DNA from 3 places in the Micromonospora sp. CNZ297 genome. Region 1 is predicted to be linked to each of the others. Evidence: riboswitches for the same ligand, from Rfam matches in the RefSeq annotation. Region 1 holds a riboswitch; each other region holds the start of a gene.
The links. Region 1 has a riboswitch for cobalamin ahead of FB454_RS33505 ((2Fe-2S) ferredoxin domain-containing protein). Riboswitches for the same ligand answer to the same signal wherever they lie in the genome.

Region 2: it holds a riboswitch for cobalamin, as region 1 does, so the genes downstream of both, FB454_RS02795 (peptidase) here and FB454_RS33505 ((2Fe-2S) ferredoxin domain-containing protein) in region 1, are expected to answer to the same signal.
Region 3: it holds a riboswitch for cobalamin, as region 1 does, so the genes downstream of both, FB454_RS35615 (uroporphyrinogen decarboxylase/cobalamine-independent methonine synthase family protein) here and FB454_RS33505 ((2Fe-2S) ferredoxin domain-containing protein) in region 1, are expected to answer to the same signal.

The regions. Positions count from the first base shown of each region.
Region 1 covers NZ_VISU01000042.1:13,656-20,996, forward strand. Annotated here, with positions in the region: gene FB454_RS33480 (bifunctional cobalt-precorrin-7 (C(5))-methyltransferase/cobalt-precorrin-6B (C(15))-methyltransferase) at 1-95, shown strand, start outside; gene FB454_RS33485 (cobalt-precorrin-4/precorrin-4 C(11)-methyltransferase) at 92-847, shown strand; gene FB454_RS33490 (precorrin-2 C(20)-methyltransferase) at 848-2,350, opposite strand; gene FB454_RS33495 (precorrin-8X methylmutase) at 2,347-3,012, opposite strand; gene FB454_RS33500 (sulfite reductase subunit beta) at 3,009-3,887, opposite strand; cobalamin riboswitch at 3,933-4,113, shown strand; gene FB454_RS33505 ((2Fe-2S) ferredoxin domain-containing protein) at 4,204-4,848, shown strand; gene cobN (cobaltochelatase subunit CobN) at 4,845-7,341, shown strand, end outside.
Region 2 covers NZ_VISU01000001.1:684,701-692,041, forward strand. Annotated here, with positions in the region: gene FB454_RS02790 (hypothetical protein) at 114-599, opposite strand; gene FB454_RS02795 (peptidase) at 635-1,678, opposite strand; cobalamin riboswitch at 1,777-1,900, opposite strand; gene FB454_RS02800 (alkaline phosphatase PhoX) at 2,042-3,202, opposite strand; gene FB454_RS02805 (beta-1,3-glucanase family protein) at 3,378-4,970, opposite strand; gene FB454_RS02810 (hypothetical protein) at 5,142-5,582, shown strand; gene FB454_RS02815 (polysaccharide pyruvyl transferase family protein) at 6,043-7,341, opposite strand, start outside.
Region 3 covers NZ_VISU01000036.1:18,470-25,810, forward strand. Annotated here, with positions in the region: gene FB454_RS32560 (ATP-dependent Clp protease ATP-binding subunit) at 1-1,861, opposite strand, end outside; gene FB454_RS35615 (uroporphyrinogen decarboxylase/cobalamine-independent methonine synthase family protein) at 2,164-2,850, opposite strand; cobalamin riboswitch at 2,995-3,212, opposite strand; gene FB454_RS32570 (low temperature requirement protein A) at 3,826-6,258, shown strand; gene FB454_RS32575 (alanine racemase) at 6,353-7,341, opposite strand, start outside.

The DNA of each region.
Region 1 (7,341 bases):
TGCACGTCGAACGCGCCGAACCGCTCGGCGGCTTCACCGGCTGGACGCCCGCACGGGCAGTCAGCCAGTGGTCCATCGTCAAGGGAGATTCATGACCGTCCATTTCGTCGGGGCCGGGCCCGGCGCCGCCGACCTGCTCACCCTCCGCGCGGTACGCCTGCTCGAGTCCGCCGACGTGTGCCTGTACCCGGGCACGTACCTCGACGCCGAGGTGCTGGAGCACTGCCGTGACGACGCCCGGCTGATCGACACCCAGCACCTCGACCTGGACCAGATCACCACGCACCTGGTCCAGGCACACGCCGACGGGTCCGAGGTCGTACGGCTGTGCTCCGGTGACCCGTCGCTGTACTCGGCGGTGCACGAGCAGGCACGCCGGCTCGACGCCGCCCGGGTCCCGTGGGACGTCACGCCCGGCGTGCCGGCCTATGCGGCTGCTGCCGCCGCCGTCGGCGCCGAGCTGACCGTCCCGGAGCTGGCCCAGTCGGTCGTGCTCACCCGCGCGCAGGCCCGGTCCACGGTCATGCCGTCGGGAGAGAAGCTCGCCGCGTTCGCCGCGACCGGCGCGACGCTCGCCCTGCACCTGGCGGTCACGCGTACCCGCGAGCTGGCCGCCGAACTGGCCGGCTACTACGGCCACGACTGCCCCATAGTCGTGGTGCACCGGGTGTCGCAGCCGCAGGAGCTCATCCTGCGCGGCACGCTGGCCGACATCGGCGGCCGGGTCGAGCAGGCCGGTCTGCGACAGGCAGCGGTCATCCTGGTCGGCCCGGCGCTGGCCGGGGACGTCCGTGGCGGCGAGTCGTTCCTCTACTCGGCCGGTCGCGAGCGCCGCGTGCGCGGCTGATCAGGGCACGAAGCGCGGGCTCCAGACACGTCCGGCCGCGGTGACTCGCGTCGCCGAGGCGCCGATGATCAACAGGCATTTCATGTCGATGCTGCCGGGGTCCAGTTCGCCGAGCGAGGTGACGGTGAGACTCTCCCCGGCCCGGCCGATGTCGCGGCCCACGACCACGACCGTCCGGGGGGACTTGTGCTCCAGCAGCACGGCCCGGGCCTGCGCGACCTGTTCGGTGCGTGAGCGTGAGCGCGGGTTGTAGAGGGCCAGCACCAAATCCGCCTCGGCGACAGCGCGCAGCCGCTTGACCACGACCTCCCACGGCTTGAGCCGGTCCGACAGGCTCATCACCGCGAAATCGGCCCCGATCGGCGCGCCCGCGCGCGCCGCGACCGCCTGGACGGCGGAGATCCCGGGTACGACACGGATGGCGACGCCGGCGTAGCGGGGGTCCTCCGCGGCCTCGAACACCGCCGACGCCATGCCGAAGACGCCCGCGTCACCGCCGGAGACGACCGCGACGCGCTCACCGGCGAGCGCCAGTTCGAGCGCCTGCCGGGCCCGCTCGAGCTCGACCGTGTTGCCGGAGGCGTGGCGGACGAGTCCGGGGCGCTGCGCGACGCGCTGGACGTACGGGCCGTAGCCGACGACGTGGCCGGCCTCGGCGAGCACCTGCGACGCCTCGGGGGAGAGCCACCGATCGGGACCGGGGCCGAGGCCCACGACGACGACCTCGGCGCCGGGATAAGGTTCGGTGACCCTGGTGGCCGGGAGGTCGTAACGGGCCACTCCGGGCCGGGTGTCGCCGGGGACCAGCACGATCGAGAAGTACGGCACCGTGGCGGGGTCCACGTCGGCGACAGGCAGTACCCGCTCGGCGGTCATCGACGCCCGTTCGACGTACCAGGAGCCCTCGACGCGCCCGGCCTGCTCGAGCGCCGAGCGGACCTTGGTGAACGTCCGGCCCAGCTTCATGATCACCGCCCCGTCGGTGTCGGCGAGACGCCGGGCCAGCTCGGGCTCGGGCAACGTTCCCGGCAGCACGGTCAGCACGTCGGTCTGCCGGACCAGCGGCAGGGCGGTGGTGGCGGTGGCGGCGGCGAAGGCGGGCACACCGGCGACGACCTGCGTGTCGAACTCGCCGGCGAGCCGGTCGTGCAGGTACATGAACGAGCCGTAGAGCATCGGGTCGCCCTCGGCCAGCACGACCACGTCGCGGCCCGCACGAAGGTGGGCCCGCAGCCGCTCGGCGGCTTCGGCGTAGAAGTCGGCCATCGCCCCGGCGTACCCGCCCGGGTGCTCGGTGCTCTGGGTCGTCACCGGATAGACCAGCGCCTCCTCGATCACGTCGTCCGGGAACAGCCCGGCAGCGATGCGGCGCGCGTTGGACTGTTTGCCGACACCCTGGTGGTAGGCGATGACCTGGGCCGCGCCGATCAGCCGGGCGGCTTTGAGCGTGATCAGTTCGGGATCACCCGGGCCGACCCCGACGCCGGACAGCCGCCCGGTCACTCCGCCTCCCGGGCGAGGGCGTTGAGCGCGGAGGCGGCCATCGCCGAGCCGCCCCGGCGCCCGGTCACCACGAGATAGGGCACGTCGAGGCCGGGGGCGTCGGTGGCGAGGTCGATGAGCGCCTGCTTGGACTCGGCGGCGCCGATGAATCCCACCGGCGTACCGATGATCGCAGCTGGTCGTGGCGCGCCGTCGCGCAGCATCTCCAGCAGGTGGAACAGGGCCGTGGGGGCGTTGCCGAAGGCGACGACCGCGCCGGCGAGGTGGTCGGTCCACAGCGACACCGCCGCCGCCGACCGGGTCGTTGCCCACCGGTGGGCAAGCGCCGGGACCTCGGGTTCGTGCAGAAAGCAGCGGACCTCGTTGTCACGGGGCAGGCGGGCGCGGGTAACGCCGGCGGCGACCATGTGCGCGTCGGTCAGGATCGGCGCCCCCGCCTCCAGCGCCCCGCGGGCGGCGGCCACCAGGCCGGGGTGGATCACCAGGTTGCGGGTGAGGTCGGTCTGGCCGCATGCGTGGATCATCCGCACCGCGACCTTCTCGGCGTCGGCCGGCACACCCGAAAGATCGGCCTCGGCACGGATGGTGGCGAACGAGGCGTCGTAGATCGCCGCGCCGTCGGTGACGTAGTCGTAGCGGCGTGCCGGTGTGGTGAGACTCATGCGTTCTCCAGATCGGGGACGAGCAGGGTGCGGTACGGGGTGACGACGATCTCGCCGGCGCCGAGCGCGCGGATCTCCTCCAGCAGGGGAGCGTCCACTCGGCCGCCGGAAGCCGCGAGGTGCGCGGTGACGCGGCCGTCATCCTGAACGATCCTGCCCAGCGCGGGTGGAGGTGTGCTCACCCGGGTCCGCTCGGCACGGTCGAGTACGGTGCCCAGCAGCGCGGCGCCGGCGCCGGGCAGCTCGTCGACGTGCCAGGGTGAGTCCGGCCGGTCACCCGCGAGCCCGGCGAAGCGTACGGCGAGCCCGGTCAGCGCCGCGGCGGCCTCGTCCAGCCGGATGACTGGCCCCCACGCCGAGGTTCCGGCGCGTAGCTGCGCGGTGTCCGAGTCGAGCGCCACCAACCCCAGGTCCAAGTCACGGCTGACCAGATCACCGCGGCCGTCGTCAAGCACGAACAGGAACCGTCCGGTCAGCGCGGTGAGCCGGGGCTCGGCGCGCAGCCGTGCGTCGAGTCCGGCGACGACCGGGTGTAGATCGGCCCGGCCGCCACTGCGTCCGGTCAGCGGTGAGGCGAGGATGTTGCGGACCAGCTCGTGCGACGTGGACGGTACGAGCCCGGTCGCGATGACGTCGGCGACGACGGTCTCGGGCAGCCGCCCACCGTCGTGCTCGAGACCGCGCACCTGCAGGTTGGCGCGGCTGGTCAGGTGGACCGCGCCGTCGCCGTGCGCACGGGCCACCTCCACGAGTGCGCACAGCGCCGCAGTCGGCACGATCCCGCCGGGGACGCGCACCCGCACGAGCGCGCCGTCGTCGGCGATCCATGGGCGCAGCAGGCCGGGACACAGGTCGCGGCGGGTCCTCTCGGTCACGGCGACATGGTGCCAGAGCCCGTCCCCGGCGACACCGGCTGTCGGTGCTACCGTCGTGATGCCAGTCAAACTCAGCCATGAGCCAGGGAACCCGGTGCGAATCCGGGACTGACGCGCAGCGGTGAGGGTGACGGGCGGGGCACGACGCCACTGGACCCACGGTCTGGGAAGGCGCCCCGTCCGGTTGATCCCGAGTCCGAAGACCTGCTGGCCGCAGATCCGTCTGCGACACGTGCCCATCCAGGCCTCGCGCACAGGCCCCGGACGAAAGAAGACCCCGTGTCCCGATCGCACCGGATCACCGGCTCCTGACCCCGTGAGCGTCCTCGTTCACGTCGCGACCGCACTGACGGACGCCGCGTCGCCGGTGCTACGCGGGCAGGCCGAGGCAGCCGGCGCCCGGCTGGCCTTCCTGCAAGCCGGCGAGCCGACGCTGACCCATGTGCTCGACCTGCTGCACGCCGAGGGCGCCCGGGAGGTTCGCCTGGAACCGGTGAGCACCGACGACCTGACTTTCGCCCGTTCGTGGGTGGGACGCGTGGCCGGCCACTGGCACCGTCAGCAGATCGACCCGCCGGTCATCCGGTTCGGCGAGCGCGCGATCACCGGGCACGAGGCGCCACTCACCTCACCGGCCTGGGACACCCTGCCGCCGTACCGCCATCATCTACTGCTGTGCCGCGGCCCGCGCTGCAGTGCCCGCGGCGCGGACGAGACCTATCGCGCGATCGTGGGCGCGCTCGTCGAGCAGCAGCTCACCGACGCCGACGTCCTCATGGCCCAGACCGGCTGCCTGTTCCCGTGCAACCACGGACCAGTCGCCGTCGTGCACCCCGACGGCACCTGGTACGGGCCGGTGCGACCCGGCGACGCGGCACGCCTCGTCGGCGAGCACCTACGCGCCGGCCGTCCGGTCGGCGACCTGCGCCTCGGCTCCCGTGTCACCGAAGGAGAAACATGACACGCATCGCCCTGCTGTCCACCTCGGACACCGACCTGCTCTCGGCGCGGGCCAGCAACGCGGACTGGTCCTGGGCCAACCCTGCCCGGCTCACCGGCGAGCGCCGCGACACCCTGACCACCGAGGCCGACGTGGTCGTTCTGCGGGTGCTCGGCTCGCCCGAGGACGTACGCGACCTCGCCGCGCTGATCCGCGGCACCGGCCGTCCCCTGGTCGTGCTCGGTGGGGAACGGACGCCGAACGCCGCGTTGATGGGGCTGTCGACCGTCCCGATCGGCGTCTGCGCCGAGGCGCACCGCTACCTCGCCGAGGGCGGCGCGGAGAACCTGCGCCAACTGCACGCCTTCCTGTCCGACACCGTGCTGCTGACCGGCGAAGGCTTCGAACCGCCGGCCGTGCTGCCCGAGTGGGGAGTCAGCCGGCAGCCGGCCCCGGACGCCCGGCCCCGCGTCGGAGTCCTGTACTACCGGGCCCACGAGGTGAGCGGCAACAACGCGTTCGCCCACGAACTCGCCGATGCCATCGACACCACCGGCGTGGCCGCCGGCGTACCGATCTACGTCTCGTCACTGCGGGCGGCGCCCGAGGAGTTGTACGCCGAACTCGCCACCCTGGACGCGATCGTCGTCACGGTCCTGGCCGCCGGCGGCGCCCGGCCCGCCACCGCGAGCGCCGGCGGCGACGACGAGTCCTGGGACGTCGAACGGCTGCGCGCCCTCGACATCCCCGTGCTGCAGGCTCTGGCGCTCACGTCCGGCAGAGCCGAGTGGGAGGCGTCCGACGAAGGCGTCACCCCGCTCGACTCCGCGACCCAGATCGCCATCCCCGAGTTCGACGGCCGCCTCATCACCGTCCCGTTCTCATTCAAGGAGGTCGACGCCGACGGCCTGCCCCGCTACGTGACCGACCCTGAGCGATGCACCCGCGTCGCGGGCATCGCCGTCAACCACGCCCGACTGCGGTATGTCCCGCCCGCCGAGCGCAAGGTGGCCCTCGTCCTGTCGGCCTACCCGACCAAGCACAGCCGCATCGGCAACGCCGTCGGCCTCGATACGCCCGTGTCGGCGATCCGATTGCTGCGCGCGATGCGAGATGCCGGCTACGACCTCGGCGCACCCGGCGCAATTCCCGGGCTCGACCCGCTGCTCCCGGTCGAGGGAGAGGATGCCGACACGACGGCCGGCAACGCGCTCATCCACGCTTTGATCGCCGCCGGTGGGCAGGACGAGGAGTGGCTCACGCAGGCTCAGCTCAGCGAGTCGCACGTGCGTATCAGCCGGGACGACTACCGGCGCTGGACTGCCGGATTGCCCGCCGCGCTGCGCGACGCCATGGCCGAGACCTGGGGCGAGGCTCCCGGCTCGCTTTTCGTCGACGACGACGGCGACATCGTGCTGGCCACCCTGCGCGCCGGTAACGTCGTCATCCTCATCCAGCCCCCGCGTGGCTTCGGCGAGAACCCGGTCGCGATCTACCACGACCCGGCCATGCCTCCGTCGCACCACTACCTGGCCGCGTACCGCTGGCTCGAACACGGCTTCGGCGCCGACGCGGTGGTGCACCTCGGCAAACACGGCTCGATGGAGTGGCTGCCGGGGAAGAACGCCGCGCTCTCAGCCGCCTGCGCCACGGACGCGGCAATCGGCAGCATGCCGTTGATCTATCCGTTCCTGGTCAACGATCCTGGCGAGGGTGCCCAAGCCAAGCGCCGCGCGCACGCCACCATCGTCGACCACCTGGTGCCGCCGATGGCACGCGCCGAAAGCTACGGCGACATCGCCAAGCTGGAGCAACTGCTCGACGAGCACGCCAACATCGCCGTGATGGACCCGGCAAAGCTGCCCGCGGTCCGCCAGCAGATCTGGACGCTGATGCAGTCCGCACAAATGCATCGCGACCTCGGCCTGGACGAACGGCCCGGCGACGAGGAGTTCGACGACTTCCTGCTGCACGTCGACGGCTGGCTGTGCGAGATCAAGGACGTACAGATCCGCGACGGATTGCACGTGCTCGGCCAGGCGCCGACCGGACAGGCACGCGTCAACCTGGTGCTCGCCGTGCTCCGCGCGACACAGGTCTGGGGCGGACAGAACCGGGCACTGCCCGGCCTGCGCGCCGCGCTGGGTCTTGCCGAGGACGCCCCGGCGGCCGACGTCGACGCCGTGGAAGCGCAGGCCCGTGCCCTGATCGAGGCGATGGAGAAGGCCAGCTGGCAGGCTGACGCGATCGACGCGCTGCACGACGACCCGGTGGTACGCGACGTCCTGCGCTTCGCCGCCGAGCAGGTCGTGCCGCGACTGGCCGCCACCACCGACGAACTGACCAACGTCCTGCACGCGCTCGACGGCGGTTTCGTCCCGGCCGGGCCCTCCGGCTCCCCGCTGCGCGGACTGGTCAACGTCCTGCCGACCGGCCGTAACTTCTACACCGTCGACCCGCGGGCCGTTCCGTCCCGTCTGGCCTGGGAAACGGGACAGGCGATGGCCGAGTCCC
Region 2 (7,341 bases), on a different contig from region 1:
CGCGCGGGACGTATGCAGTTGTGTGCCCGGCGCACCGGGTGCCGACACCGTACCGCCCGGGCGCGCGACGACGCCAGAGCAGTTGCCGGCACCCGGTGCGCCGCCGGTCACACCTAGGGAGCGGCGATGCTCGGCGGGGCGCCGGCGCCGAAGGACCAGCCCTCGACACTGCCCGGCGCGGGGTTGTAGCCGGTCGCCCCCGACGTGCTGTAGGACCAGGAGCCGCCGCTGGACGCATGCCAGTACGACCAGTACGCCGTGGCCGGCGGGGTGTTGACGCACGGCTCGGTCGCGGCGGTGGGCTTGCCGTTGATCCGGCAGACGAAGGCCAGGCCCCAGCGGGCGGTGCCGGTGACTGTGAAGCCGGCGGCCTGAAGCGCGGCCAGGCCGGTGGCCGGATCGCCCGGCGCACAGGCGACCTGGACGCCGCCGCCGAGCGTGGCGAAGTCGACGACCACCGTGACTCCCGAGGTGCCCGCGCAGGCGGCGGCGTGCGCCGCCCGGGGCGCGGGTTCGACTGCGGTCAGCGCGACGCCGGCCACGACGGCGGCCAGGAGACCGGCCAGCCAGGTGCGGACTGTGGAACGATGACGGAACACGGATCCTCCTGTGATCGGGCGAGCGGCGAAGCGGTTCACGGGCAGGCGAGCGCCGGTGCGCCGGGGTCGGCGCCGACGGCGGACAGACGGGCGTACCCGATCCCGGTGAGACCGAGGACGGCCTGGGCGGTCGCCCGGGGTGCGGTGGCCGGGTCGAAGCCGCCGCCGTCGAAGTCGACAGCGCCCCGGTCGGCCGGCGCCCCGGCGCAGCCGACCTGAAGTCCGGCGAGGAATGCCCGGGCCCGCGCCCAGGCCGGCAGCCGGTGGCCGTCGCGCAGGGCCTGCGCGGCGAGGCCGGTGCTGTTGGCGTTCGGCGTGCCGCCCGCGTTGGCGAAGCCGCCGTCGGCACGCTGAACGGACACCAGCCAGCGCAGCCCGGCGGCGGCGTCGGCCGGACGGTCCGCGGCGCGCAGCGCCTGTGCCGCGAGCGCGGTGGCGTCCACGTCGGACGTGCAGACCGGTTGCGCGGGCAGCAGCGGGTAGCCGCCGTCCGGGCACCGGGTGCCGGCCAGCCAGGCGGCCGCCGCCGGCGGCGCTCCGCCCGCCGTACGGTCCAGCGCCAGCAGCGCGAAGGATTGGCTGAACGCGTTGCTGTAGTCGCCGTACGCGGACCGGTCGCTGAACCTGCCGGCCGGCGTCTGGAGCGAGCGCAGCCGGGCGATCAGGTCCACCCCGCCGACGTCGGCCGGGTCGCCGCCGCGCACCTGCACGGCGAGGGCGAGCTTGGCGGTCGCACCCGCGTACGCCTCGGAGACGCCGTCGCCGAGGTAGCCGTCGCGGATGTCCGGCCGGGTGACCCAGGCCAGCGCGTCGGCGCCGTGGTCGTCGGCGACGCCGGTGGCGGCGAAGGCGAACACGGCGTCGAGGGTCAGCCCCTGGTCGGGGTACACGACACCGTCGAAGACCGCCTCGAAGCGTTCGCCGTCGACGAGTTGCCGGGCGAGCCAGCCGCCGGCGGCCTCCGGGCGGGTGAGGGCGGCGCGCTCGGGGGCGGCGACGGCGGGTGTGGTGAGGGTGAGAGCGGCGAGTACGCCGCAGAGGAGCGCGAGCAGGCGGTGCCGGCTTCGGCGGACGACCATCGGAAGCGCCTTTCCGGCCCGGCGGTCGTCGAAAGCCCGGACGACCGCAGCACGCGGGATCGACCGGGACTCCGACCCGTGGGCCACGACGGGTGGGGAGCGGATGCACGCGTACGACGGGTATTCGGGCTCGCCGCCGCAGATCTCTCTGGGCGGCCTACCGTTGCGGGCCAGCGCCGGATTTCGACCGGTCTTCCCCCGCACGTACACGCGGTGGTTCAGTTGTCGCGACAGTCTGCTGTGGCCGGAGCGCCGATGTCAATGCGCCAGGAACCGGACACGTGCCGTGACGGCCGGCAGGACGCCCGGTGAAGACCGGGCGTCCTCGACCGCGTGGTCACTGTCAGCGGGGCCGGGAGCCGGTCATCGGCGGAACGGTCCGGTGACGCAGTAGGTGATGCCGCCGGAGGACGAGCCGGTCGTGCCGCGTTGCGACGAGAAGTACAGCCGGTCCCCCGCCGGGGTGAACGCCGGCCCGGTGATCTCCGAACCGCTCTGTCCGGTGATCCGCAGGAAGACCGAGATCTTGTCGTCGGGCGTGATCATGCAGATCTCCATGTTCCCGCCGTCCTCCGCGACGTACAGGTCACCGGCAGTGGACCCGGTGATGTTGTCGACCCCGGTCAGCGGAGGGGTGCCCGGCCTGACCAGGTTGTCGTCGTAGGCGAGCTCGTACGTGCCGGCGGCCAGGTTGACCTGCCACACGCGGTTGTCGCCCTTCGTGGTGAACCAGACGGTGTCATCCGCGTAGTGACAGCCCTCGCCGCCGTTGAACGTCTTCGCGCCGGACACCTGCTGCCGGGTCGGGGTGGGCGAGCCGTCCGGGTCGGGCACCGTGGCCCAGGTGAACGTGCCGGAGGTCGCCGTACCGGCGCGGAAGACCTGGAGGGTTCCGGCGGAGAGGTCGCCCCAGGTGGTCGGCACGAACCGGTAGAACTTGCCGTCGGTCTCGTCCTCGGTCAGGTAGACGACCCGGCGGACCGGGTCGGCCGCGGCCGCCTCGTGCTTGAACCGGCCCAGCGCGGGACGCGCCACGGCGGTCCCGCCGAGGGGGTACGTCTCGAAGACCCGGCCCAGGGACACCTCCTCGCAGGAGAGCCAGGTGTTCCACGGTGTCTTGCCCCCGGCGCAGTTGTTGTTGGTTCCGGAGAGGATCCGCGACGCCCCGACCACGGTGCCGCTGGAGTCGAAGACGAGGCGTGAGGCACCGCCGCCCGCACCGGCTGACACCTCGGAGTTCGACACGTAGATCCAGCCGGTGCCGTTCGGGAACACGGCGCCACCGTCCGGAGCGTCGTGCCAGGTGTACGACGTCCCCGGCACCGTCCGACGGGATCGTGCGACGATCGAGCTGGTGAAGCCGGCCGGCAACTGGATGCCGTTGGCGTCGGCGGGCTGGAGCCCGCCGTAGGGGCCCGCCGCGTTCTGCGCCGGGGCTCCGTACGCCGCCGACCACGCGGTGAACGGCAGCGCGACAGCGCCCGCACCGACGACAGTGGCCCGCAGCATTGCTCGACGATCCATGGAACCTCCTCGGTAGGTTCCCCAGATCTGACCGGGCGGAGCTTACGCACATCGATCTGTTGGATGAACGTCGATGGACGCCTCGGTGCGCGGCGTCGTGTCGGCCGTCTCGTCCGTCGCGTGCCGGTGACGGGAGCGACTCGCGGTCGGCCCCCGCCACCGTTCGCATGGCTGGTCAGCCCTTGCGCCACTTCTGGTTGGCCGTGCCCCCGCAGTCCCAGAGCTGGAGCCTCGCGCCGTCGTTGCCGTTCCAGTCCTTGATGTCGACGCACTTGCCGGCCTGGAGGTTGACCAGGTCTCCGGCCGCGTTCAGGGTGAACTGCTGGGCGCCGGTGCCGTTGCAGGTGTAGAGCTGCACCGCCGCCCCGTTCGCGGTGGACCCGGCGTCGATGTCCATGCACTTGTTGTTCTGGCTCTTGAGCGCCGTGCCGCTGAACGTCCACTTCTGCGCGTTGGTGTTGTTGCAGTTCCACATCTGCAACGGCGCGCGGTCGACGAAGTTGGAGCTCGGCACGTCGATGCACTTGTTGTTCCAGTTGCTGACCACTGGCACCCCGGTGGTCGGGGTGCCGCCGCCACCGCCGGTGAACGGGCTGAGGATCAGTCCGGCCGAACGGGGATCGCCGTCGTGCACCAGCGACTCGAATCCACCGACGTCGTCGAAGGCGAACGCGTACGCCCGGCCGTCGGTCATGTTGGCGTGGATCAGGCGTGCGTACTGGTTGGTGGGGTTGCTGCGGTAGAAGTCGGCGGCGTTCGTGCTGGGCTGGGTGTCGACGGTGCCGAGCGTGCCTCGGTTGAGGGCGGCGCAGAGCGTACGCGAGATCGGGCCGACCACCTGGTCGTTCGGCGCGGGCAGGTCGCCGTCGCAGCCCCAGACGCTGGCCGAGGAGGGCCGGTTGAAGGAGGCGACCACCTGGCCGCTGCCGTTGGTGAAGGTCATGGTGTTGCCCGAGGTGCGGCCGTAGTACCGGATGGCCGGCTGGTCGGCGAAGGGCGCCACGGTCAGGGTCTTCGTGGTGTACGCGTTCCACGCGGACGCGATGTACGAGTCCAGGTAGGTGGTGCTGAGCAGGCCGGCCCCGGCCGCCTTGCCCGGAGCCAGGACGCGCAGCACGGTCCCGTCGGAGCGGGTGTGGACGGTGCCGGCCCAGCCCGGCTGCGCCCGGATCCCGTCGATCACCGCGTTGCGTCCGTTGGCCACCACGTCGCCGGTGCGCTTGGTGACGCCGTTGGCGCCGGTCACGGTGACCGCGTGCGGGATCGCGAACATGTCGACCTGGGAGCTGTTGAGCCACAGCCCGGAGTCGTTGTAGGTGAACTCGCTCCAGTCGAAGAGGATGTCGCGGTTCGCGTCACCGGCCGCCCAGGGCGCGGGCTGCACCAGTCCGTCCGGGGTGAGGAAGAACTTGAGCTTCTGCCCGAGGGAGAAGTAGGCCCGGCCGGAGAAGCCGCGGGGGAACTGGATCGTGGTGCTGCCGCCGTTGCCGGGGCCCGGTATGGAGACGTCCGGCGCGGGTGACGGCGGGAGCTGCCCGCCGGTCCACGGTACGAATCCGCCGCCGGAGGTGACGTAGCCGAGCCGGCCGGAGGACAGCTGGACGCCGATGACGTAGAGGTGGACCGGGTCGCTGCGGCCGGTGGTGTTGGTGACGGTGACCGGCAGCAACGCCGGTCCGACCGCCTGGGCGGGCGTAGCGACGACGGCGCCGGTGAGCCCGGCGAGCAGGGCGGACGCGGCGGCGAGCAGCCTTCTTCGGAGACGCATGGGGACACCTCGCGGGAGACAGGGGGACGGGAGAGCGCTCTCTCAGCAGGGTCCAATTGTTAATATTGTTTGTCAATAGGTGGTTGCCTATGGATCAGGGCCACGGCGAAGGTCACCGGTTGATTAAGATCCACTACGGAACAGTCGACTGTGGATTGGGTAGGTAGGTACATGAAACGCATGCTTTCGGCGCTGACGGCGCTGGTGACCGTCGCGGCGGGCCTGACTGTCGGCGCCCCCGCCGCCCAGGCGGCCGGCTCCTGCTCGGGGACCATCACCTACAGCCAGGTGCAGTCGTCCGGGCTCGGTGAACTGGTGATCTACTACAACAGCAGCAACGGGGGCACCAACAGCGCCTGCTTCTACCACCGCGGCGCGGCGTACGGGAGGTCGGCGCCGACCTTCGTGCAGATCTACCGCTGCGCGGAGCGGTCGGGCGAGGGCGCGCACTGCACCCGGTCGGGCGGCGCGGACACCAATTCCGGTGACTTCAGCTATTACGCCGGCCCGGTCGCCGTCACCGGTACGGCGAACTACTGCGTCGAGGCGGTCGGCTACATCGGATGGGCCGGTGAGCGCCACCAGATCTACAGCCGCCGCCAGGGCTGCTGAACCCGCTCCCCTCCCCGGACCGGGGCCGGCGCACGATGAGCGCCGGCTCCCCGGCCGGGCCGGGTCAGGGTCGGCGGCGACCCGGCCGAGGAAGGCCGAGACCCCGGCGTACGGCCCGTGGTCGCGGTGGCAGTCGTAGCGCTCCGCCCCGTCCGTCACCGCAGGGCCCACCGCCGCAGGGGCGGGCGCCCGGGAGCGCCCGCCGGGCCGGCAGTTACCAGCACCACTCGATCCACAGGCGGCGTGCGCCGGACACCAGGCGGAGTGCAGTCGTGCGACGGATGGTCATCGTCCTCATAGGAACCTCCGATGTGATGCACCTCGGGGCTGGCCCAGAGCGTAATTCCGGTCGATGGAAATAAGAAGGGTTCTCGCGATTCGCGGCGGGCTGATCGCACCGCCACGCCGAACGCCGCCGTCGCGGCGCCGGCCATTCCGCTGCCGAGCAGGCGTACGACGGTCAGCGCGACAGCATCCGGCGGACCCGGCGGCCCACCGCTTGCTTGACCTGGTCGCGCAGTGGCTGCGCGCGGCGTGCCGTGAGCTTCTGCTGCAGCGTCCGGTTCTCGTCCCGCAGCCATTGGATGCGCGTCAGCAGTTCCTCGGCCGTGTAGGCGGAGGCCGGCCGGACCGCCGGCGGGTAGACGGTTCGGCGGACCTGCTCGTCGAAGCGGGTGGCGCTGTCCCCGTCGGCGAACGACAGGCCGAGGTCGTGCTTGGCGAGGAACGCGGTGATCCGCGCGAAGCGCTCCTTGTGGCCCTCGTTCAGGGCCGTGTAGTCGGCTTCCTCGTAGAGTCGGGCGGCGTCGACGTCGGCCGGCACGTCGCGCATCAACCGGTGCGGGATGTCGAAGTAGCGGGCCAGTTCCAGGGTGCGCGAGTCGTGTGCGAGGAGATACCCGGGAGTGCCGGAGATCAGCGCCGTGATGGTGCCGTGGATCCGGGTGCCGAAGGCGAAGTCGAATCCGGAGAGATACTCCATCCAGGGCCACGGGTCCATGAACATCCGCACCTTGTCCTCGACGAAGAGCGGGTGTGAGGTGTGGATCGGCATGTCGTCGGTCTTGCCGCGCAACTTCGGTGCGTCGCCGTAGAGCAGGGTGCCGAGGGTGTACAGGCCCTGCGCCACGTAGCGCAGGTTCGGGTAGCGCTGGTGGTGGTGCTGGACGATCGGGGCCAACGCGCGGACGTACGGCGAGATGACGAACGCGAGCCGATCCTCGGTGTCCAGGGTGGCCTTCGCCTTCTCGACCCGGAGGCTGTCGCCGTGCAGGAACATCGACGGACAGCCGATCTGCTCGACGGCGGAGAAACCCAGCGTCCGCAGGTAGTTCTCGCTGATCTCGCCGCGTACGCCGATGCTGTGCGATCGGTCCAGCACCGCCCGGCAGAACGCCTTCACCGGCTCGTCGATCGGACGCAGGTACTCCCGGTCGCCGTCCACGTGGGTCTGCGCCCCGACCCCGAGCACCACCACCGGGATCTTGAGCCGCTCGATCAGCCGGGTCATCGACGTCAACCGGTTCACGTAGTCGTGGCGGAACGCGTTCGCCAGCGGGATCACGAAGACGTCGTACTTCTCGTTGATCTCGTCGGCATCGCGCGGGTCCGTCCGGAACCGCGACGGGGTGATCTCCGCCGTCGAGGTGGACAGCAGCTTGTGCGCGGCGTGGCTGAAGACCAGGTTGCCGCTGTTCTTGCCGATCCAGTCCCGCTCGTAGGTCTCCTCGGCGGTGACGACGTCGAACGGGCCCTTGCG
Region 3 (7,341 bases), on a different contig from region 1:
TGAGCTGACCGGCCTCCTCGTACCCGACGTAGCCCGGGGGCGCTCCGACCAGCCGGCTGACCGTGTGCTGCTCCTGGAACTCGCTCATGTCGAAGCGGATCATGCTGGACTCGTCGCCGAAGAGCGCCGCGGCGAGGGCTCTGGCCAGTTCAGTCTTGCCGACGCCGGTGGGGCCGAGGAAGAGGAACGACCCGTCGGGTCGCTGGGGGTCGCTCAGCCCGGAACGCGATCGGCGTACGGCGGCCGCCACAGCCCGTACGGCCTCGTGCTGGCCGACCACGCGCTCGTGCAGTTGCTCCTCGATGCGCCTCAGCCTCTGCTTCTCCACCTCCGTGAGCTGGGTGACGGGAACACCGGTACGGCGGCTGACCACCTCGGCGATGTCGCTCATATGCACCTCGGGCACCGGAGGCGTGCCCTCCTGCGCCGCCGCCAGGTCCCGCTCGGCCGCACCGATCTCGGCTTTCAGCGCACCCGCGCGTTGATAATCCTCGTTCGCCACCGCGCTGTCCTTCTCCCGGCGCAGCTGGGACAGCCGCTTCTCGATCTCCTTCTTGTCCGGAGCGGGTGTGCGGGAACGAAGCCGGACCCGGGCCCCCGCCTGGTCGAGCAGGTCGATGGCCTTGTCCGGCAGAAACCGGTCGGTGATGTAGCGGTGGGACAGTTCAGCGGCGGCGTCCAGCGCTTCGTCCGTGTAGCGCACCTGATGGTGCGCCTCGTACCGGTCACGTATGCCCTTGAGGATCGCGACGGTGTCCTCCACGCTCGGCTCCGACACCAGGATCGGCTGGAACCGGCGCTCCAGCGCAGGATCCTTCTCGATGTAGCGACGGTACTCGTTCAGTGTCGTCGCACCGACCACGTGCAGTTCGCCGCGGGCCAGGGCGGGCTTGAGCATGTTGCCGGCATCCATCGCCCCCTCGCCACCGCCGCCCGCGCCGACAACGGTGTGCAGTTCGTCGATGAAGAGGATCAGCCCGTCCTCGCCCGACGTCACCTCCTGGATCACGTTCTTCAGGCGCTCTTCGAACTCACCGCGGTACTTGGTGCCCGCCACCATCCCGGACAGGTCGAGTGCGACCACACGCCGGTTGGCCAGGGTTTCGGGCACCTCGTCGTTGACGATGCGCTGCGCGATGCCCTCGACGATCGCCGTCTTGCCGACGCCCGGCTCGCCGGTGAGCACCGGATTGTTCTTCGTACGCCGGGAGAGCACTTCGATCGTGTCGTCGATCTCGTCATCACGGCCGACGACCGGATCGAGCCGACCGGCCCGGGCGTCCTCGGTGAGGTCCCGCCCGTACTGGTCAAGGGTGGGGGTGCTGCTGGCTCCGCGCCCGTCGGCACCGCCCGCCGGCGGCGTGGGCCCGGTGACGGCCCCACCGAGCGCCCGCAACGCCCGGCCCGCGGTCGTCTCCGGGTTCGCGGCGATGCCGAGCAGGAGGTGTTCGGGGCCGATGTACGTCGCGCCGGACCGTCGCGACTCGCGGTGCGCGTCGAGCAGGGCGCGCTTCGCCGCCGGCGCGAGCGGAGGCGTGTCCTCGCGTGGCCTGCCCTTGGGGACGGCCGACTCTATCTGGCGGGCCAGGTCGTCGGGGTCGGCGCCGCTCGCGCCGAGCATCCGGCGGGTGGGGTCGGCCTGGGCGGCGGCCCACAGCAGGTGCTCGACATTGAGGTACGGGCTGCCCCACTCCGTAGCCTGCTCGGCTGCCCGTTGCAGCAGTTGCCGCGACTCGGTGGAGAGCAGCCGGGACAGGTCGACCCGCTCCACCGGACGTCCCGCGAACGGGTCTCCGCCGAAGAACCGACTGATCAAGTCGTCCAAGGAGCCGCCGGGGATGCGGAACGCGTCGAGCGACATCTCATACCCTTTCTGCCGGTGGGGTGGGTCCTCGGCACAGGCCCACCTGAACGCTACGCACCTTTCGCCCACAGAGTTGGCCTTATGGGTTTCTGGGGAGGCCAGGGTTTGTACTCGCTGCGGGTGCAGGGCAGCCACTGAGGGTGGTTGTCGCGGAGGTCGCACCGGAGCGTCCCAGGGCTGGGCCCCGTCGGCGCCTGCGGCCTGCCCACCATCGGATCGGCGCCTTGACCGGCAGGCCGGGAGGCGCGGGACCCCGGTACCCGCGGACCCTGCGGTCTGCCCTCACGAGCGCTGCGTTGTTACCGGTGGACTTGACCCAGGCGTCCGGCAGGCGTCCGAGTTTGGCCATCGGCGGGGGACCGAATTGCGCTCAGTGTTCCGACAGCACCACGCTCTCCGCCGTCTTGCGCCCCGGACATCTCCGCCGAGTTCGGGCGGCGAAGGCGTGATCGAAAGGCGGCGGTGTACTTGCGGTCGCGGATGAGGAACCCTCCCCGCAGCACACCGGCCACCCCGCCCCACCCTCGATGCGGCCCGATCCGGTGATGGCTGTCGATTCCCAGATCGCGGACCTCACGGTACTCGCGCAGCGCCTTGTCGGGATTCGCCGCGAAGGTGGTGTCGGAGCCGATCTCGGGGACCAGATAGTGGTAGTTGGTGTCGAACCACTTCGTCAGTTCGAGCGCCGGCTCGGCATCGACGCCCCGGGCCATCGCGAAGTAGGTGTCGAGATCGCCGAGGCCGAGGCGGGCGAACCGGTGCGGGATCGCGCCGACAGCGACGGCCGTGTCGAGCACGTGGTCGTAGTAGGAGAACGTGTTCGACGGGATCGCATCCAGGCGCGCGTCGCGCAGCGTCCGCCAGACCTCCTCCCGTAGTGCGGCAGCGGTCGCCGCCAACTTCTCGGCGTCGATCCGGCCCGCCCAGTAGGCCTCGACCGCCTTCTTCAACTCGCGGTGCGCGCCGATGTGGGGGTAGCCGAGCACTGTGCTCTGCCCGAATGAGGTTGTCACTGTGGTCCTTCCCTCGAGGTGCCTGGCGGCCACGGGGGAAGGGGAAGGCGGGGTACGGCTGTCGCGTACCGGCTTTCCGCCCTGGCCCTCCCGAGAGGCCGCCGACGGCGCGCACCGGCGGTACGCGCAGTGCGGGCAGGTCTTCGGACTCGCGGCACGACCGGATCCACCCGGTCACCTACTGGCCGTCGCTTCCCAGACCTCGCGGTCCAGTGCTTCGTTGACGGCTGTCGTTCCCACTCACCGCTGCGGGGCAGTCCCGGATTCGCACCGGGTTCCCTCTTACGGCGCCCCACTCGCGCGGCGGGGGGCGCACCAGCGCCGTTGTCCATCGTATGGGGCGGTGGGCCGACGTGGTCGGTGTGTCCGCCCTGCGGGACAGCAAGCCGTCGCGGCAGCGGAGTGCTTGCGTGCGACGAGAGGGTGACGAGGGGCTAGAAGATGGGCCGGGTCGCGGTAGTCGTGGTCGGCGGATGCGCGCCGCCGAACCCGGTCTGAACCGCCCCGGGTGGAATGGTCGGTGCCGCCGACGAGGTAGTCGCCTCTCTCCGGCGCCGACGGCTGGCCCTGGCCCCTACCGGCGCGGCGCGGAACGCACGGACCGAGGGCTCTGCACCTGCCCGGCCGCTGGTCCGGCAGGTCGGCCAGCCGGACGGGCACCTGCCTTCGCCGTAGCGCTTGTCGTACTGGGCCACCGCGCGAGCGCGGGGGCAGACGAGGCCGTACCGGCTGGCCGTACGGGATGAATCACCACGAGGGCACCTGCCTCTGCCCCGGGGGGAGTGCGGCCAGGCGTCGGCGGCGCCGTGAGTCATCGCCCCCGCCGCACGTGGCGTGGGCGATGTCGGCATCGGCGATCGCGGACCGGCCGGGCTCGTTCCACGCCGAGGTCGTCGCACGGTCGCGGATTCACCTGTCGGCGGCATGAGAGGTTGCAACAGTGGTCGGGTGACCAGCGGAGAGGATGAGGTGGCCGGAGCCGGGCTGGGCGTCCGGCGAACCCTGGTCGCGACGCACGGCGGGGTGACGCGAGCCGAGCTCTTCCTCGATCTCGTGTTTGTCTTCGCCTTCATGAACGTCGCCGGCCTCATGGCCGCGCGGTCGGCCTTCGACGCGCTGGTCCAAGGCGGGCTCGTGCTCCTGCTGCTGTGGCGCAGTTGGGCCGGGTACGCCTGGGTCGGAAACCTGGTCCGGCTCGACCGCGGGATCCTGCCAATCGTCATGTTCATGGTTGCGACCGCGCTCCTGCTGGTCGCCGTCGCGATTCCGGATGTGTTCGTCGACCGGCACGCCGGGCTCTCCGCACCTCTCGTCTTCGTCGTCGGCTTTCTGAGCATCCGAGCCGTGTCGCTGTTGATCATCATGCGGAGCCGGCGACGCTCGACGCAGCAGTCGATCGCACCCGCCCGGCAGGCCTGGCTACCCCTGGCCGCCAGCGCCGTCCTGCTGCTGTGCGGGGCGCTGCTGCCCAGCCACCTCGCACCCGGACGCAGCGCCGGGCTGCTGCAGATCCTGCTCTTCGCGGTGGCGACCGCCGTCGACTACGTCGGGCTGCGCGCTCCAGGCACCGGCAGTTGGCAGCTCAGGTCGGTGCGGCACTGGGCAGAGCGGCACAACCTGATCATGCTGATCGCCTTGGGCGAGACGATCATCTCGATCGGCACGAGCCGGGGGTTCGCCGGCACACCCGCGATCACCTGGTCCGTGCTCGCCGGCTCCGGGCTCGCGCTCCTCGTCGTGGCGTTCCTCTGGTGGGCGTACTTCGACATCGCGGCGCTCGACGCGGAACAGACGCTGGAGTCCGTCCCCCACCACGCCCGGTCCCGGCTGGCCCGCGACGCGTACACCCTCCTGCACCTGCCGATGATCGCCGGGCTCATCCTGGTGGCGTTCGGGCTCAAGCACGCGCTGGGCGCCACCGAGATCGACACCGCAAAGAAGTGGGACGCCCCGGCTCTGTTCAGTCTCTACGGCGGGGTCGTCCTGTACCTGCTCGGGTTGGTGGCGTTCGAGTGGCGCATGGTCCGGCGAATCGGCCGGGGTCCGCTACTCGGCATCGTCCTGGTCGCGCTGCTGGCGCCGGTGGCCCGCACGGTGGAGGCCGTGGCATCGCTCGGGATCCTCGCCGGGGCCCTGGTCTGCGTGGTGCTCGCGCATGTGACGGTGCTCCGGAAGCGTCACCGCGGCCTGCACCGGGTGGTCGCCGTGACGGCCGGGCGCGAGGTCGAGGCCACCCCGGAAGACCTGTTCCTGGACCTCGTGTTCGTGTACGCGTTCATCCAGGTCACTGTCCTCATGACCCGGCACCCGGGGGCGACCGGCGTGTTCCACGGGCTGGCCGTCCTCGCCCTGCTCTGGTGGTCCTGGATCAACCACACCTGGTACACGACTGTGGTGCGCGGGTCGGCGAACGTCCGGCGGTTGATCGTGCTCACTGAGGTGACCCTGACCCTGATGCTCGGGATCGCCACGCCACAGGCGTTCAGTCACGTGCCCGGAGGGTTGCCCGGTCCCGCGATCGTCGTCCTCACGTACGTGGCGGTGCGCGTCCTGCAACTCGCCGCGCTCTGGATCCCGCTCCGGCGAGACACCGCGCTGCCCACGGCCGTGATACGAGCCGCCGCGCCGACGTGTGTCGCCGCCGTACTGCTGGTGGGCGCCGTGCTCGCCGGCGGGGCCACCGGCCCGGCGACACCCCTGAGCACAGCGCTCTGGGTGGCCGGCATCGCCGTCGACCTGAGCAGCGGCTATCTCACCGGAGCCCGCAACTGGCAGCTCGGTCAGGTGAGCAAATGGATGGGCCGCTACAACCTGATCATCCTCATCGCGCTCGGCCAAGCGGTGATCTCCACCGGAATGGCCGTCGCCGGCCTGCCCGCCTCCGGACCCGCGCTCCTCTGCGTAGCACTCGGCGCTCTCCTGCTGTCCGCCCTCTGGTGGACCTACGTCGGCACCGACGTCGTCATCGGCGAACGGTTCACCGAGCTGACCACGCCGCGGCAACGTGGAACTCTGGCCCGGGACGCCTACACGTACCTGCACCTGTTCCTGGTCGTCGGCCTCGTCCTGGTCGCCTTCGGCCTGCGCACATCGTTGGCCATACCCGGACAGCTCGGCCCGGCGACGCCGGCCGGGCAAGTCATTCTCGTGTGCGGCCTAATCGTCTTCCTGCTGACCGACCACCTCGTGTGGCGGCGCGCACGCCGTACCGTGACCCGCCCCCGGGCCCTGACCCTGTTGGTCGCCGCGCTTGCTCCGCTGACCATCCTGCTGCCGGTGCGGGAGGCGCTGATCCTGCTCATCCTAAGTCTGTCGTCCGTGCACCTGCTCGCCCGCACGACCAGACCGCGGCCCGGCAGTCACCCCGCCCGCGGCACGTGAGCGCGAAATTCGCTGCCCGTGATCGCAGTAGCCCGCGCATCTTCCACCAAGCCGCGGATCGCCGGGTGCCGCCGGCCGGGTTGGCGTCTATAAGCTACTGGCGGAATGACCGCGCCAAGTCCTGACCTGTCATCGGCCGGCCGCCCCACTCGGCGGCGACGCGGTGCGGGTCGCCGGTACGGAAATCCGGCGGCTCGTGGAGCAGGAAGTCGCGGTGGCTGATGTTCCAGGCGTACGCGCCGGCCATGGCGAACACCAGCACGTCGCGGACGCCCACCGGCCCGGCGTGCGTCGTGCGGGACAGCACGTCCTTCGGTGTGCACAGTTGCCCGACTACAGTGACCGGCCCGCCGTCGGTGCACGGCCCGTCACCGCTGTACCGCTGGTGCACGGTGAACGGCTGCGCATGGCCCTTGGCCGCCGGTGTACGAAGGTGGTGGGTGCCGCCCGCGACCACTGCGAACCACTCGCCGTAGGAGCGTTTCACGTCGATCACCTCGGTCAGGTACGCCCCGCAGTAGGCGGTGACCGACCGGCCCGGCTCGACGCGAAGCCGCACCCCCGGATACGCGTCGCACACGCCGGCCAGTGCCCGCCCGTAGCTGGCCCAGTCGAAGCGGGCTGCCGGGTCCACGTAGTCGACTGCCATGCCACCGCCGACGTCTACCTCCCGGGCCCCGACCTCGCTGACCGACCAGCGGACCACGGCTTCCGCCACCATGGCGGCGAGCGGCGCGTCCAGTCCGCTGGCCAGGTGGACGTGCACGCCTCGCACCTCGACCCCGGCCGGTGGACGGCGGGCGCAGGCCACCGCCTCAGCCGGGTCCATTCCGAACGGGCTGGGACGCCCGCCCATCACCAGGCTCGCCCCGGGCGCCTCCAGTGGCAGGTTCACCCGCAGCAGCACCCGCGCCCGCACCTCGGCGGAGACCGCCAGCGCGCCAAGGCGGCGCAGCTCGGCCGGGGACTCCACGTGGATCCGGGCCACCCCGGCGGCGAGTGCCGCGGCCAGATCCGCGTCGGTCTTGCCCGGACCGGCGTACGCGGCAGCCGCCCGCTCGGGCAGCACCTGGGCGAGGCGTC